One region of the Klebsiella sp. KE9456 genome, then DNA from elsewhere that is predicted to be linked to it. Evidence: predicted binding sites of a transcription regulator. Region 1 holds the regulator's gene; the other holds the start of a gene.

Region 1 (7,656 bases):
ATTACAAGAACCATGCCAAATATAACTTATTGAATATAAACAAAATTTATCACATCACTTATACGTAAAGTGGTGAATTTGACCAGGTTTTAGTGAAAAATTAACCCTTGTCGGCAACCCATCGCAGCGCCTGCTCCAGCACATTGATATCCGCACCGGCTTTATGCGCATTCTCGCTCAGATGGCGGCGCCACTGGCGCGCGCCCGGAATCCCCTGAAACAGTCCCAGCATGTGGCGCGTCACGTGTCCCAGATATGTTCCGTTGCTGAGTTCACGTTCAATATAGGGATACATCGCGCGGACCACGGCAACCGGATCGGCATCTATACCGTCCACGGCGAAAATTTCCCGGTCGACCGAGGCCAGAATGCCCGGATTCTGATAAGCCTCGCGGCCCACCATCACCCCATCCATATGCTCCAGATGCCGTTTCGCCTCCGCCAGCGACTTAATGCCGCCATTAATCGCCATCGTCAGATGCGGGAAATCGCGTTTAAGCTGGTAGACGCGCGGATAATCCAGCGGCGGGATCTCACGATTCTCCTTCGGGCTCAGGCCGGATAACCACGCCTTACGCGCGTGGATGATAAACATCTCACACTCGCCTTTCCCGGAAACCGTTTCGATAAAATCACACAGAAATTCGTAACTGTCCTGGTCATCAATACCGATGCGGGTCTTTACCGTTACCGGAATCGACACCACGTCGCGCATCGCTTTAATGCAGTCGGCAACCCGTTGGGCATTGCCCATCAGGCAAGCGCCGAACATGCCGTTTTGCACGCGATCGGACGGGCAACCAACGTTGAGGTTTATTTCATCATAGCCGCGCGCCTGCGCCAGCTTTGCGCAGTGCGCCAGCGCCGCCGGATCGCTGCCACCCAGTTGCAGAGCGACCGGATGCTCTTCTTCGCTATAGGCCAGGTAGTCGCCTTTACCGTGAATAATCGCGCCAGTGGTCACCATTTCAGTGTACAGCAGCGTATGGCGCGAGAGCTGACGCAGAAAATAGCGGCAGTGTCTGTCTGTCCAGTCGAGCATCGGCGCGATGGAAAAACGGTGGGCGGCAAAAGCAGTTGGCGTTGATTCTGACATCATGGCGAATAAATAAGCATCCGGGTAAAAAGGGGCGCTACTATAGCACAAAGATACATCACTGGCGCATCGCCCCGGCGCGGACTTTTTCTATCGGACAACAAACGTTACTTTCTCCGCGGCTTGCCGTCGTGCGGGCCGAAAAACTGCGGCGGATGATCAACCCAACGATCCTGACGGGTAGCGGCATAGCCGGGATTAAGCGGATAGTAGATACGGTTGAATTTGTTGTTCGCCTCGCCGACGACTAACAGGCGAACTTCGTGGTCGGTATTATTGAGGAAGGTGTGGCAAACGCCGGTTCCGGCAGGAAAGCCGACGCTATCACCGGGCTCCAGCTTCCAGAGATAGCCGTTAATCCACACGTCCGGATACCCCTCCAGCACATAGATAAACTCTTCTTCGTCGCTTTCCGCGTGCGGATAGGAGGTACGACGCCCGGGCGGAAGACGTTCGTGATGGATCCCCAGACGATTCAACCGCAGGCCGCGCGCCAGCGGCGCACCGATGGAGAACAGCTCTGTGCTATCGGGATAGGTGGAATCATCCGCCCCCTCCAGTTCACGCCAGTGTCGAATGCAATCAGGTCGTTTCATCGTTTTCTCCCGAAAATGAGATGCATCGGATATAGCATAACCCTAAATAATTCGCGTTGCAGACAGCGGAAAGTGAGCGACAAATTCGTCAGAAACAAATTTGTCCCGCCAGAAAGGCGCCTCCGGCGAGCACAGGCAACGTGAAGTGTGACCGGTATAAGTCCCAGGGACTCGGTGTTTTATCTGGAACGTGATAAAGTAACAGTTTCACATTCACGCGACCAGAGGACGCCATGGATAAGACTACTTCGCAACAAATGTTAGCGCATGCTGAAAAGCTCTGTGCACAACGTGGCGTACGCCTGACCCCTCAGCGCCTTGAAGTGTTGCGTTTGATGAGCCTGCAGCAAGGGGCTATCAGCGCCTACGATCTGCTCGATCTGCTCCGGGAAACAGAACCGCAGGCCAAACCGCCAACGGTATACCGGGCGCTGGAGTTTTTGCTGGAGCAGGGACTCGTGCACAAGGTGGAATCCACCAACAGCTATGTGCTGTGTCACCTTTTCGATCAGCCAACCCACAGCTCAGCGATGTTTATCTGCGACCGCTGCGGTGGCGTCAAAGAAGAGTGTGCGGAAGGTGTAGAAGATATTATGCATTCCCTGGCGGCGAAAATGGGCTTCGCTCTGCGCCACAATGTGATTGAAGCTCACGGCCTGTGTGCCGCCTGCGTTGAAGTCGAAGCCTGCAGCACGCCGGGGCACTGCCATCACGATCACACCATACAGATTAAAAAGAAAGCCCGCTGAGGGGTGAGCCGCAGCGGGAATCAAGGCTGACGGTACCTCCGGATACCGTCAAGGCAGGCACTAACAGTGGGTTAAAACACGACGCTTTCGCTACCAGCGATAATCGTTACGGGTTTCCCACTCCGTGACCTCTTTCTCGGCCTGGTCTTTGGCGTAGCCATAACGTTCCTGAATCTTACCGACAAGCTGGTCACGTTTACCCTCGATGACGGTCATATCGTCGTCGGTCAGTTTGCCCCATTGTTCTTTTGCTTTACCTTTCAACTGTTTCCAGTTACCGCCGATTTCGTCTTTATTCATCATGCAATCCTCATCGTTCGGTGAATGAACAGCCCGTTATGGGCCGGGCATGACTTAACTATAGATGAGTATTCTGAGTAGAATTTATTATTCAGAATCTTTAACCAGCAGACAAATAAAACCCGCTACGAAAACCAGGTTCCATACCGCCAGTGTCGCCGCCAGATGAGCGCCAGCGACGCCCCGCGCAGGGCAAGAAAAACCGTCAGCGCCAGCCACAAACCGTGATTCCCGAGAACCGGTAGCGTTAACAGCGTCAGGGCAAATCCCGCCGCCGCCACAACCATACTATTACGCATCTCCGCCCCGCGCGTCGCGCCGATAAACATACCGTCCAGCAAATAGCACCAGACACCAATCACCGGCAGTATCGTCTGCCAGATGAGATAGCGGTCGGCCAGTTGCTGCAATGAAGGCAGAGACGTCAACACGCTGATGATCTGCTCACCGGCAAGGCTGTAAATCAGCGTAAACGCCAGCGCCACCATCCCTGACTGGCGACAGGCCGCACGCCAGACGACAAGCAGTTGACCGTCATCGCGCGCGCCGTAGGCCTGCCCGGAATGGGCTTCAACGGCATAGGCGAAACCATCCAGTGCGTAGGCGGTAAAGGTCAGCATAGTCATCAGTACCGCATTGACCGCCACCACATCGGCGCCGAGACGGGCCCCGAATACTGTCACCGCCCCGAAGCAAAGCTGTAGCAGCAGCGAACGCAGCATGATGTCGCGATTTAACGCCAGCAAACGGCGTATGTCGCCACGCCAGGCGTTTTTCAACATCGACAGGGGAACGCCACGCAGCGCCAGCACGCGTCTCACCATTAACAGTCCAATAAAGAAGGTGGCGTATTCTGCCGTGACCGTCGCCAGCGCCGCTCCCTGAACATTCATATGCAGGCCGATCACCAACCATAAATCGAGCGCAATGTTAAGAACATTGCCGACCACCAGCAGGATCACCGGCGCCCGGGCATACTGCACACCAAGCAGCCAGCCCAGCAGGACCAGATTCGCCAGCGAGGCGGGCGCGCTTAGCCAACGAATCTCAAGAAAGTGCCGGGCCTGTACGAGCACAGATTCACTGCCGCCGACAATATGTAGCGCCAGATTGATTAACGGCCCCCTGAAGAGGACGATCGCTACCCCGGCGGCCAGCGCCAGAACAATCGGCTGCACCAGCGCGCGCGCCAGCCGCTGCGAATCGTTTGCGCCAAATGCCTGCGCCGTCAGTCCGGTAGTGCTCATGCGCAGAAACAGAAGCAGCATAAAAAGGAAGCTGGTGGCCGTTGCGCCAACCGCCACGCCTGCCAGATAAACTGGGCTGTCGAGGTGACCAATAACGGCGGTATCCACCAGTCCCAACAGCGGAACGGTGATATTGGAGAAGATCATCGGTAACGCTAAGCGCCACAGGGCTCTGTCAGCAGAGTTAAAAAGCATGGAAGAGGAGCCTGAATGGAAGTAAACGACGCAGCATCATGCATCAGCGGATAATGCTGCGGAATGGCGAGGTTATTGCCAGTTGCCGTTGCGGATAACGCCGACAGCCAGGCCTTCAATGGTAAAACTTTGTTCGCGCAGATCGACCACGATCGGGGAAAATTCGCTATTTTCAGGCAGCAGCTCAACGACGTTGCCCTGCTTTTTCAGCCGCTTCACGGTGACTTCTTCGTCAATGCGCGCCACAACCACCTGACCGTTGCGCACATCCTGCGTTTTATGCACCGCCAGCAGATCGCCATCCAGAATCCCGATGTCTTTCATTGACATACCGCTGACGCGCAGCAGAAAATCGGCGCTCGGCTTAAACATGGATGGATCCACCTGATAGTGGCCTTCAATATGCTGCTGCGCCAGCAGCGGTTCACCTGCGGCAACGCGGCCAATTAGCGGCAGACCGCTCTCTTCCTCCGTCAGCAAGCGAATACCGCGAGAAGCGCCAGAAACGATCTCGATTGCGCCTTTACGCGCCAGCGCCTTCAGGTGTTCTTCCGCCGCGTTTGGGGAACGAAACCCCAAGCGCTGAGCAATCTCCGCACGCGTCGGCGGCATGCCCGTCTGGCTGATATGATCCCGAATGAGATCAAACACCTCCTGCTGCCTGGTCGTTAACGCTTTCATTCCGCCCCCTGGGTGTATATACAGTTATGCTGTGAGTATATACAGCTAACGGTGATTTTGGAACCATATTTCACACAAAAATCAGCAGTTTCTTTCCATTTTGCGAACCGATACGGCAAGAGTCAGCGATAGTTCGCCCACAACAGCATTCCCCAGGTCATCAGCGCGATAATAATCGCCAGCAGAACCGCCGCGGACCCCAGATCTTTCGCCCGTCCCGAAAGGACGTGACGCTCAGGACCAATACGGTCGACGACGGCTTCAATGGCGCTATTGATAATTTCAACTATCATCACGAGCAGAACCGAACCAATCAGCAGAACCCGGGTGACGGCATCGACGTCCAGCCAGCAGGCTATTGCCACGGCAATAATGGCCGCGATACCTTCCTGACGAAATGCGGCCTCGTTGATCCACGCCGCGCGAAATCCTTTACAGGAATACCCTGCGGCTTTAATAATTCGGGTTAACCCGGTGGTATTATTGGCCATCAAACGAACCTTTTAATGTAAATAACGCCAATGAGTGTACGCGTTTGCCGCGTTACACCGGAAATTTTGCGCACTTTCTGTTATTCTTGCCGCGCATTTGCATGATTAACCAGGGGCTTCATATCGTCTATGTCTGGCTGGCAACGAATTTACTATAAATTACTGAATTTACCATTAAGGGTGCTGGTAAAAAGCAAGTCTATTCCGGCGCAACCTGCCGAGGAATTAGGCCTGGATACCTCGCGCCCTATTATGTACGTCCTGCCTTACAATTCGAAGGCGGACCTGCTGACGCTACGCGCTCAGTGTCTGGCACATGAGTTACCCGATCCTCTGGAGCCGCTGGAAATCGATGGCTCTCTGCTTCCGCGCTATGTATTTATCCACGGCGGCCCGCGCGTATTTACCTATTACACGCCAAAGGAAGAGTCCATCAAGCTGTTCCATGACTATCTGGACCTGCACCGTAATCATCCCGATCTGGATGTACAGATGGTGCCAGTTTCAGTGATGTTCGGTCGTGCTCCGGGGCGCGAAAAGGGAGAAGAAAACCCGCCTTTACGTATGCTCAACGGCGTGCAGAAATTCTTTGCCGTCTCCTGGCTGGGACGCGACAGCTTTGTGCGTTTCTCGCCTTCGGTCTCTCTACGTAAGATGGCGGACGAGCACGGCACCGACAAAATTATCGCTCAGAAACTGGCCCGCGTGGCGCGCATGCACTTTGCCCGCCAGCGTCTGGCAGCCGTCGGGCCGCGTCTGCCAGCCCGTCAGGATCTGTTCAATAAACTGCTGGCGTCAAAAGCCATTGCCCGCGCGGTGGAAGATGAAGCACGCAGCAAGAAAATCTCCCATGAAAAAGCGCAGCAAAACGCCATCGCGCTGATGGAAGAGATTGCCGCCAACTTCTCCTACGAGATGATCCGTCTGACCGACCGTATTCTGGGCTTTACCTGGAACCGTCTCTATCAAGGGATTAACGTCCATAACGCCGAGCGCGTTCGTCAGCTGGCGCACGACGGGCATGAAATTGTCTATGTGCCCTGCCACCGCAGCCACATGGACTATCTGCTGCTCTCCTACGTGCTGTATCACCAGGGGCTGGTGCCGCCGCATATCGCCGCCGGCATCAACCTGAACTTCTGGCCTGCGGGCCCGATTTTCCGCCGCCTGGGCGCGTTCTTTATTCGCCGTACCTTTAAGGGCAATAAGCTCTACTCCACCGTCTTTCGCGAATACCTGGGCGAGCTGTTCAGCCGCGGCTATTCCGTGGAATATTTCGTGGAGGGCGGTCGTTCGCGTACCGGTCGTCTGCTGGATCCGAAAACCGGCACCCTGTCGATGACCATCCAGGCGATGCTGCGTGGCGGTAATCGTCCTATCACGCTGGTGCCGATTTATATCGGCTACGAACATGTGATGGAGGTCGGGACCTACGCCAAAGAGCTGCGCGGCGCAACGAAAGAGAAAGAAAACCTGCCGCAGATGCTGCGCGGATTAAGCAAACTGCGTAATCTCGGTCAGGGTTACGTGAACTTCGGCGAGCCGCTGCCGCTGATGAGCTACCTGAACCAGCATGTACCTGAATGGCGCGAGTCTATCGATCCTATCGAAGCCGTTCGTCCATCGTGGCTCACACCGACGGTGAATAACATCGCTTCGGATCTGATGGTGCGGATTAACAATGCCGGTGCGGCAAACGCCATGAACCTGTGCTGCACCGCGCTGCTCGCGTCGCGTCAGCGTTCCCTGACCCGCAAGCAGTTAACCGAACAGCTGGAGTGCTATCTTGCCCTGCTGCGCAATGTGCCCTATTCAACGGATGCGACCACGCCTGCGGTCTCGGCCAGCGCTCTTATCGACCACGCGCTGCAAATGAACAAGTTTGAAGTCGAGAAAGACACCATTGGCGATATCATCATTTTGCCGCGCGAACAGGCGGTACTGATGACCTACTATCGTAACAATATCGCCCATATGCTGGTTATGCCGTCGCTGTTAGCCGCCATCGTCACCCAGCATCGTCATATTACCCGCGCAGAAATATTGCGCCACGTCGAGATGTTCTATCCGTTCCTCAAGGCCGAGCTGTTCCTGCGCTGGGAGATAGCCGAGCTGGCGGGCGTTGTCGATGCGCTGATTGCCGAAATGCAGCGTCAGAGTCTGATCGTCGTGAATGGCGATGATGTAAGCGTGAACCCTTCTCATGCTCGCGCGCTACAACTGCTGGCCGCAGGCGCGCGCGAAACGCTACAGCGCTACGCGATTACCTTCTGGCTGCTGAGCGCCAACCCGGCAATCAAC
Region 2 (7,656 bases), on a different contig from region 1:
ATGCGCCGGGTACCTGTACCTTTTATGGTACGGCCAATACCAATCAGATGGTGGTTGAATTTATGGGGATGCAGTTACCAGGATCATCATTTGTGCATCCCGATGCCCCGCTGCGCCACGCGCTGACCGCCGCCGCCGCCCGTCAGGTGACGCGCCTGACCGGCAACGGGAATGAATGGATGCCGCTGGGTAAAATGTTTGACGAAAAAGTGGTCGTTAACGGGATTGTCGCGTTGCTGGCGACTGGCGGATCCACCAATCATACTATGCACCTTGTCGCCATGGCGCGGGCCGCGGGGATCATTATCAACTGGGATGATTTCTCTGACCTCTCTGACGTGGTGCCGCTACTGGCGCGTCTCTACCCGAATGGCCCGGCGGATATCAATCACTTCCAGGCGGCGGGCGGCGTGCCAGTATTGGTACGCGAGCTGCTGAAAGGCGGCCTGTTGCATGAAGACGTCAATACCGTTGCCGGTTTTGGCCTTTCGCGCTACACCATGGAGCCGTGGCTGAATAACGGCGAGCTTGACTGGCGCGAAGGAGCGACAGCGCCGCTGGACGATCAGGTTATCGCCACCTTTGAAAAACCATTTTCTCGCCATGGCGGCACGAAGGTGCTGAGCGGTAATCTTGGTCGAGCGGTGATGAAAACCTCAGCCGTGCCGGTTGAAAACCAGGTGATTGAAGCGCCTGCGGTAGTTTTCGAGAGCCAGCATGATGTATTGCCGGCCTTTGAAGCCGGGCTACTGGACAAAGATTGCGTGGTGGTGGTCCGTCATCAGGGACCAAAAGCGAATGGCATGCCAGAATTACATAAACTTATGCCGCCACTTGGTGTATTATTGGACCGCCGTTTCAAAATTGCGCTGGTGACCGATGGTCGACTCTCCGGCGCATCAGGCAAAGTTCCATCAGCAATCCATGTGACGCCTGAAGCGTATGATGGTGGTCTGCTGGCGAAGGTGCGCGATGGCGATATCATTCGCGTTAACGGCCAGACGGGCGAACTGATGTTGCTGGTGGATGACGCGGAGCTGGCTGTGCGCCAGCCGCATATTCCTGACCTGAGCGGTTCGCGTGTAGGAACCGGCCGGGAAATGTTCGGTGCGCTGCGTGAGAAACTCTCCGGAGCAGAACAGGGCGCAACCTGCATCAATTTTTAAGATGATTCGATTTGTAGATCTGGCGAGAGAAAATCTGATGAAAAACTGGAAAACAACTGCAGAAGCAATCCTCACCTCCGGCCCGGTTGTCCCGGTCATCGTGGTGAAAAAACTGGAACACGCTGTGCCGATGGCGAAAGCGCTGGTTGCGGGCGGCGTACGCGTTCTTGAAGTGACCCTGCGTACCGACTGTGCGATAGATGCAATCCGCGCGATTGCCAAAGACGTTCCGGAAGCGATTGTTGGCGCCGGTACCGTCACCAACGTTGAACAACTGAAAGAGGTGACTGAGGCGGGGGCGCAGTTCGCTATCAGCCCGGGGCTCACCGAATCCCTGCTGAAAGCGGCGACCGGCGAAGGCACCATCCCGCTGATCCCAGGGATTAGCACCGTATCCGAACTGATGCTGGGTATGCAGTATGGTCTGAAAGAGTTCAAATTCTTCCCGGCGGAAGCGAACGGCGGCGTGAAAGCGCTGCAGGCGATTGGCGGTCCGTTCGCCAACATCCGTTTCTGCCCGACGGGCGGCATCTCTCCGGCAAACTACCGTGATTATCTGGCGCTGAACAGCGTGCTGTGCATCGGCGGCTCCTGGCTGGTGCCTGCGGACGCGCTGGAAGCGGGGGATTTCGACCGTATCACCAAACTGGCGCGTGAAGCGGTAGAAGGCGCGAAGTAATCTTCGCGCGTTAACTCGCAAAGCCCGGTCTGCGCTAACGTGACCGGGTTTTTTTATCAGTTTGCGCCGCAAAACCTTTGCGCAACTGACCTGTATTACCGGCCTGTCGCGGCGGAGATTTATCCCGTGACCACTACCGCAGACGCAGCCGCTTTGGCGCGAGCAACCGCTTCATCGACGTTGTCCGCTACCGCCAGGGTCACGCCTAAACGACGCGAGCCATCAATTTCCGGCTTGCCGAACAGGCGCAGTTGCAGACCCGCACCGACTGCTGCCTGGATATGGCTAAAGGTGACGTTCTGGCTGGTCAGTTGCGGCAGGATCACCGCCGAGGCCGCCGGGCCGTACTGGCGAATGGCGCCAACGGGCAGGCCAAGGAAGGCGCGGACGTGGAGGGCGAACTCAGACAGATCCTGGGAAATCAACGTGACCATGCCGGTATCGTGCGGGCGCGGCGACACTTCGCTAAAAATGACCTCATCGCCGCAAACAAACAGCTCAACGCCAAACAGACCATAACCGCCCAGCGCCAACACGACTTTGCGGGCTATCTCCTGGGCGCGCTCTAAGGCCAGCGCACTCATCTGCTGCGGCTGCCAGGATTCGCGGTAATCGCCATCTTCCTGACGGTGGCCAACTGGCGCACAGAAATGCACGCCATCGACGGCGCTGACGGTCAGCAGGGTGATTTCAAAATCAAAGTTGACTACGCCTTCGACAATCACGCGCCCGGCGCCGGCGCGACCACCTTGCTGCGCGTAGTGCCATGCTTCGGTTAACTGCTCTTCGGAACGAATAAAGCTTTGGCCTTTGCCTGATGAACTCATCACAGGCTTAACGATGCACGGCAAACCGATCCCGGCAACGGCTTCCCGAAATGCGGTCTCACTGTCGGCAAAACGGTAGGCGGAAGTGGGCAGCTTGAGTTCTTCGGCAGCCAGGCGACGGATCCCTTCACGGTTCATGGTGAGTTTCGCCGCGCGCGCGGTAGGAACGACTTTTTGCCCTGCTTGCTCCAGGATGACCAGCGTATCGGTGGCGATGGCCTCGATTTCCGGCACGATGAAATCGGGTTTTTCCTGTTCGATCAGCGCCTGTAACGTTTCGCCATGCAGCATATTGATGACATGTGAACGGTGTGCGACCTGCATTGCCGGGGCATCAGGGTAACGATCGACGGCGATGGTCTCAATTCCCAGACGCTGACACTCGATGGCCACTTCTTTACCCAGTTCGCCGGAACCTAACAACATTACTTTTGTTGCCGCAGGGCGCAGCGCCGTGCCTAATACAGTCATAACTCTCTTCCACAGTGAAAAAACATGCGCCGCATTATAAACGAAAACGTTTGCGCGTGTCTTTATGCGCGTCGATTGAGATTAGGGGCAAAATTTGTTATACTGTATAAAAATACAGTACACAAGGGGCTGCATCATGGCGGTTGAAATTAAATATGTGGTAATTCGCGAAGGTGAGGAAAAAATGTCTTTTGCCAGCAAAAAAGAGGCCGATGCTTATGACAAAATGCTCGATCTGGCGGAAGTCCTTAACGACTGGCTGGTCGCGTGTCCGCTTACCCTTGATGAAGAGCAGCGCGATAGCATGGCGATGTGGCTGGCCGAGCGTAAAGAGACTCTGAATCATATTCTGCGTTCGGGGAAATTGCCTGAGGTCCATGACCACAGCGATCGGCAACACGCCGGACCGGAAGAGGGCGACAACAGCGAAGCCGTCGCTGAATCTGAAGCTCCGGTGAAGCCGCGTAAAGTGAAAGCCGCCTGAGTTCCCTTTGCACAGGGAGTTCTGGCGGTAAAATGAGGATTATGCGCTTTTCAGTATCATATTTGCGCATCTTTAGCTGGTCATACATTTCCTGACACCTCCTCGTTTAGGCTGATGGTATCGCTTATCGCGCAACGAGGAAAAATATGTCGAACTGGCTAAATCAACTGCAGTCTCTGCTGGGGCAGCAGGGACGATCTTCTTTATCTGACGAGCAATCAAGCGGAAAAAATGTGCTGCTGCCGGGGGCGCTTGGCGGGCTGGCAGGCTTGCTGGTCGCCAGTAAATCATCGCGCAAGCTGTTGGCGAAATATGGCACCGGCGCACTGCTGGTTGGCGGTGGCGCAGTAGCGGGAACCGTGCTGTGGAACAAGTACCAACAGAAAATGCGCGCCAGTTCGCCGCAGGAACCTGATGATTCCGCTTTGCCCGCCGGGCTGACGCACTCAGCAGACTCCGTTGAACTCGATGCCCGCAGTGAACGGCTGATTATGGCGCTGATCTTTGCGGCCAAAAGCGATGGACACATTGACGAGCGTGAGCGGGCAAGTATCGAAGAGCAACTGCGCGCGGCAAATATTGATGTTCAGGGACGGGTGTTAATCGACCAGGCGCTGGCTCAGCCACTTGATCCCCGGCGGCTGGCAGAGAGCATTAACAGCGAGCAAGAGGCGCTGGAGGTTTACTACATCAGCTGTGCGGTCATTGATATTGACCATTTTATGGAGCGCAGCTATCTGAATGCTCTCGGCGAAGCCCTTAAACTGCCACTGGATGTCCGTAAGGATATTGAGCAGGACATTCAGGCGCAAAAACAGGCTATAGAGGACTAAATCCTCAGGTTTTGCTTGCATCGCGGGTGACATTTGCCACTCTTATACCTGTCATCCTTCAGCGTGTTTTGCTGCGTGCTGAAGGGCAACTAATATAAGCCGCAGAAGACTAAGTAGATGCCGCCAAAAGCCAAACGGATCCCCCATGCCATGACCTTACATGGCGATACCCGAATCGATAATTATTACTGGCTGCGTGATGATCAACGCTCGCAGCCGGATGTGCTTGATTATCTGAAGCAGGAAAATGAATACGGTAAAAAAGTGATGTCCTCGCAAAGTAGCCTGCAGAACAGGGTACTTAAGGAGATTATTGACCGAATACCGCAGCGCGAAGTGTCGGCGCCCTACAGCAAAAATGGCTATCGTTACCGTCAGGTGTATGAACCAGGATGCGAGTATGCGATTTATCAACGCCAGTCGGTGCTGAAAGAAGAGTGGGATCAATGGGATGTGTTGCTGGACGGCAATCAGCGTGCGGCGGGCAGCGAATTTTACACACTGGGTGGTCTGGGGGTTTCACCCGACAATAATATCATGGCCGTGGCGGAAGATTATCTCTCCCGGCGGCAATATAGTCTGCGTTTTTACCCTTTATACAACGGTGATGAATATCAGGAGGTGCTGGAAAACGTCTCCCCTGATTTTGCGTGGAGTAATGATTCGCAAACGTTGTGGTATGTGCGCAAACACCCGACCACGCTGCTGCCGTATCAGGTCTGGCGTCATCGCCTCGGAACGGCTGCCAGTTCAGATGTTCTGGTATATGAAGAACAGGACGATACGTTTTATGTCAGCGTTCACAAAACCACCTCTCAGCAGTTTGTGGTGATTTATCTGGCCAGCGCGACGACCAGCGAAGTGCTGCTGCTGAATGCTGAAATGGCCGACGCCGAGCCGATCTGCTTTCTGCCGCGACGTAAAGATCATGAATATAGTCTCGATCACTATCAGCATACCTTTTATCTGCGATCGAATCGCGAAGGTAAAAACTTCGGCCTTTATCGTAGTACGCTGCGCGATGAACAACAGTGGGAGACGTTAATTCCTCCCCGTCCTGAGGTGATGCTTGAAGGTTTTACCCTGTTTACCGACTGGCTGGTCGTTGAGGAGCGCCAGCGTGGACTTACCAGCTTGCGACAGATTAACCGCAAAACGAGCGCGTCTCAGGGCATTGCTTTTGATGATCCGGCCTATGTGACCTGGCTTGCCTATAACCCTGAGCCGGAAACCTCCCGTTTGCGCTACGGATATTCTTCGATGACGACGCCGGATACGCTGTTTGAACTGGATATGAACACCGGCGAGCGGCGAGTGCTGAAACAACAGGAAGTGAAAGGGTTTGAGGCCAGCCATTATCGCAGCGAGCATCTGTGGATCACTGCCCGCGATGGCGTTGAAGTTCCGGTATCGTTGGTTTATCGCCATGATCATTTCCGAAAAGGCGGCAGTCCGCTGCTGGTGTACGGCTATGGTTCCTACGGCGCCAGTATGGATGCGGATTTCAGCACCAGTCGGCTAAGTTTGCTCGATCGCGGTTTTGTGTTTGCTATCGCCCATATTCGCGGCGGCGGCGAACTGGGCCAGCAGTGGTATGAAGACGGCAAATTTCTGTGTAAGAAAAATACCTTCAACGATTACCTTGATGTCTGCGATGCGCTGCTGGCGCAGGGCTACGGCGACCCGCGTCTGTGCTATGGGATGGGAGGCAGCGCGGGGGGCATGTTGATGGGCGTGGCGATTAACCAGCGACCGGAACTGTTTCATGGCGTGGTAGCTCAGGTTCCCTTTGTGGATGTGTTGACAACGATGCTTGATGAGTCGATCCCACTGACGACCGGTGAGTTTGAAGAGTGGGGTAATCCGCAGGATCAAGTGTATTACCGCTATATAAAAAGCTACAGCCCTTATGACGGCATCCTGGCGCAGGCGTATCCGCATCTGCTGGTTACCACGGGCTTGCATGACTCGCAGGTTCAATACTGGGAGCCGGCAAAATGGGTGGCAAAATTGCGCGAGCTGAAAACCGATGACAATCTGCTGCTGCTGTGTACGGATATGGATTCCGGACACGGCGGTAAATCCGGGCGTTTCAAAAGTTACGAAGGCGTGGCGCTGGAGTTTGCGTTTCTCATTGGCCTGGCGCAGGGAACACTGCCAGGCATGGCGGAAGTATAAGGCGGGTTACTCACCGAGGTAGTGCTTAAGCGTCAGGCGCAGTTCGGGGCTCATTCGATCCAGGTTATTGAATAACCAGCGTAAATAGCCGGGATCGTTTTCCGCCACTTCTGAGACAGGCTTACCGCGATACTTACCGAAGGTAAAGGTAGAGAGCAGCGTCGGGCGGCCGGTTATGGCCGCCATCTCGTCCGGTGACCAGCCGGACGTTTTGATAATATCAAGCAGCAGAGCGGCGGTAATATAGCAGTCATACAGCGCCCGGTGGTGGTGCAGACCTGGCGGGGTGGCGACGCTGAGCTTGCGCGATTTATACAACCCCATGTTGCTGTACTTAATTCCTGGCCACAGGCGGCGGGCCAGCTTCATCGTGCAAATCCACTCGCCCTGCATTTCCGGTAATACCCGGCGGTCAAAGCTGGCGTTATGCGCGACATACCACTGACTCCCCCTGTATAACGGCACAATCTCTTCGATCCACGGCTTATCCGCGACCATCTCTTCAGTTATACGATGGATTGCCATTGCCTGCGGGGTGATGGGGCGGTCGGGGCGAACCAGGTGGCTCATGGGGTTGGTGATTTGCCCGTCGACAATATCTACCGAGGCGATTTCAACGATGCCTCCCTGCAATCCGCAGGTTTCTGTATCAATTACGCGTAGCATGGCTCGCTCCAGGCCAAAGGAACCAGCGTAATGGAATGTGCGGGGCTTGCCAACCGGGATACCAGCAAGTGACGGGAATTATTTCTGTTTCGGTTCATAGGGCAGGCGAGAGAGCGAAACCGAAGCCAGACGATGAGCGGTCAGACGTTCGCGAAACCAGTCGCGCAGATTTTCGGGCTGCTCTCTTTCGACGAGATCGGCGACCACCGGCATATTGTAGCGTTCTTTAAACGCGACGCCTGCCGCGGCGAGATCGACATTGACTTTGTCCATCTCATGCTGGGAAATCTTCGCCAGATTCTTTTCCATTGGTTTCTCCTCTGATAATGCCGCAAAAAGTACTCAGCACGCG

The links. The regulator LexA, encoded in region 1, represses DNA repair genes until DNA is damaged. The targets are predictions, from matches to a motif close to TNCTGTATGTACATACAGNA.
Region 2: a site for LexA is predicted at 3,244-3,263, ahead of ABK821_RS11545 (YebG family protein). Genes of this name have one in related genera too.

Annotation. Positions count from the first base shown of each region.
Region 1 is NZ_JBDYQK010000025.1:38,466-46,121, reverse strand. Features, by position in the region: gene dusA (tRNA dihydrouridine(20/20a) synthase DusA) at 101-1,099, opposite strand; gene ABK821_RS21295 (cupin domain-containing protein) at 1,204-1,692, opposite strand; gene zur (zinc uptake transcriptional repressor Zur) at 1,926-2,441, shown strand; gene ABK821_RS21285 (CsbD family protein) at 2,532-2,741, opposite strand; gene dinF (MATE family efflux transporter DinF) at 2,867-4,183, opposite strand; gene lexA (transcriptional repressor LexA) at 4,256-4,864, opposite strand; gene ABK821_RS21270 (diacylglycerol kinase) at 4,987-5,355, opposite strand; gene plsB (glycerol-3-phosphate 1-O-acyltransferase PlsB) at 5,485-7,656, shown strand, end outside.
Region 2 is NZ_JBDYQK010000009.1:185,563-193,218, reverse strand. Features, by position in the region: gene edd (phosphogluconate dehydratase) at 1-1,166, shown strand, start outside; gene ABK821_RS11555 (bifunctional 4-hydroxy-2-oxoglutarate aldolase/2-dehydro-3-deoxy-phosphogluconate aldolase) at 1,204-1,845, shown strand; gene purT (formate-dependent phosphoribosylglycinamide formyltransferase) at 1,965-3,143, opposite strand; gene ABK821_RS11545 (YebG family protein) at 3,280-3,627, shown strand; gene ABK821_RS11540 (tellurite resistance TerB family protein) at 3,774-4,460, shown strand; gene ptrB (oligopeptidase B) at 4,578-6,638, shown strand; gene exoX (exodeoxyribonuclease X) at 6,645-7,304, opposite strand; gene ABK821_RS11525 (DNA polymerase III subunit theta) at 7,383-7,613, opposite strand.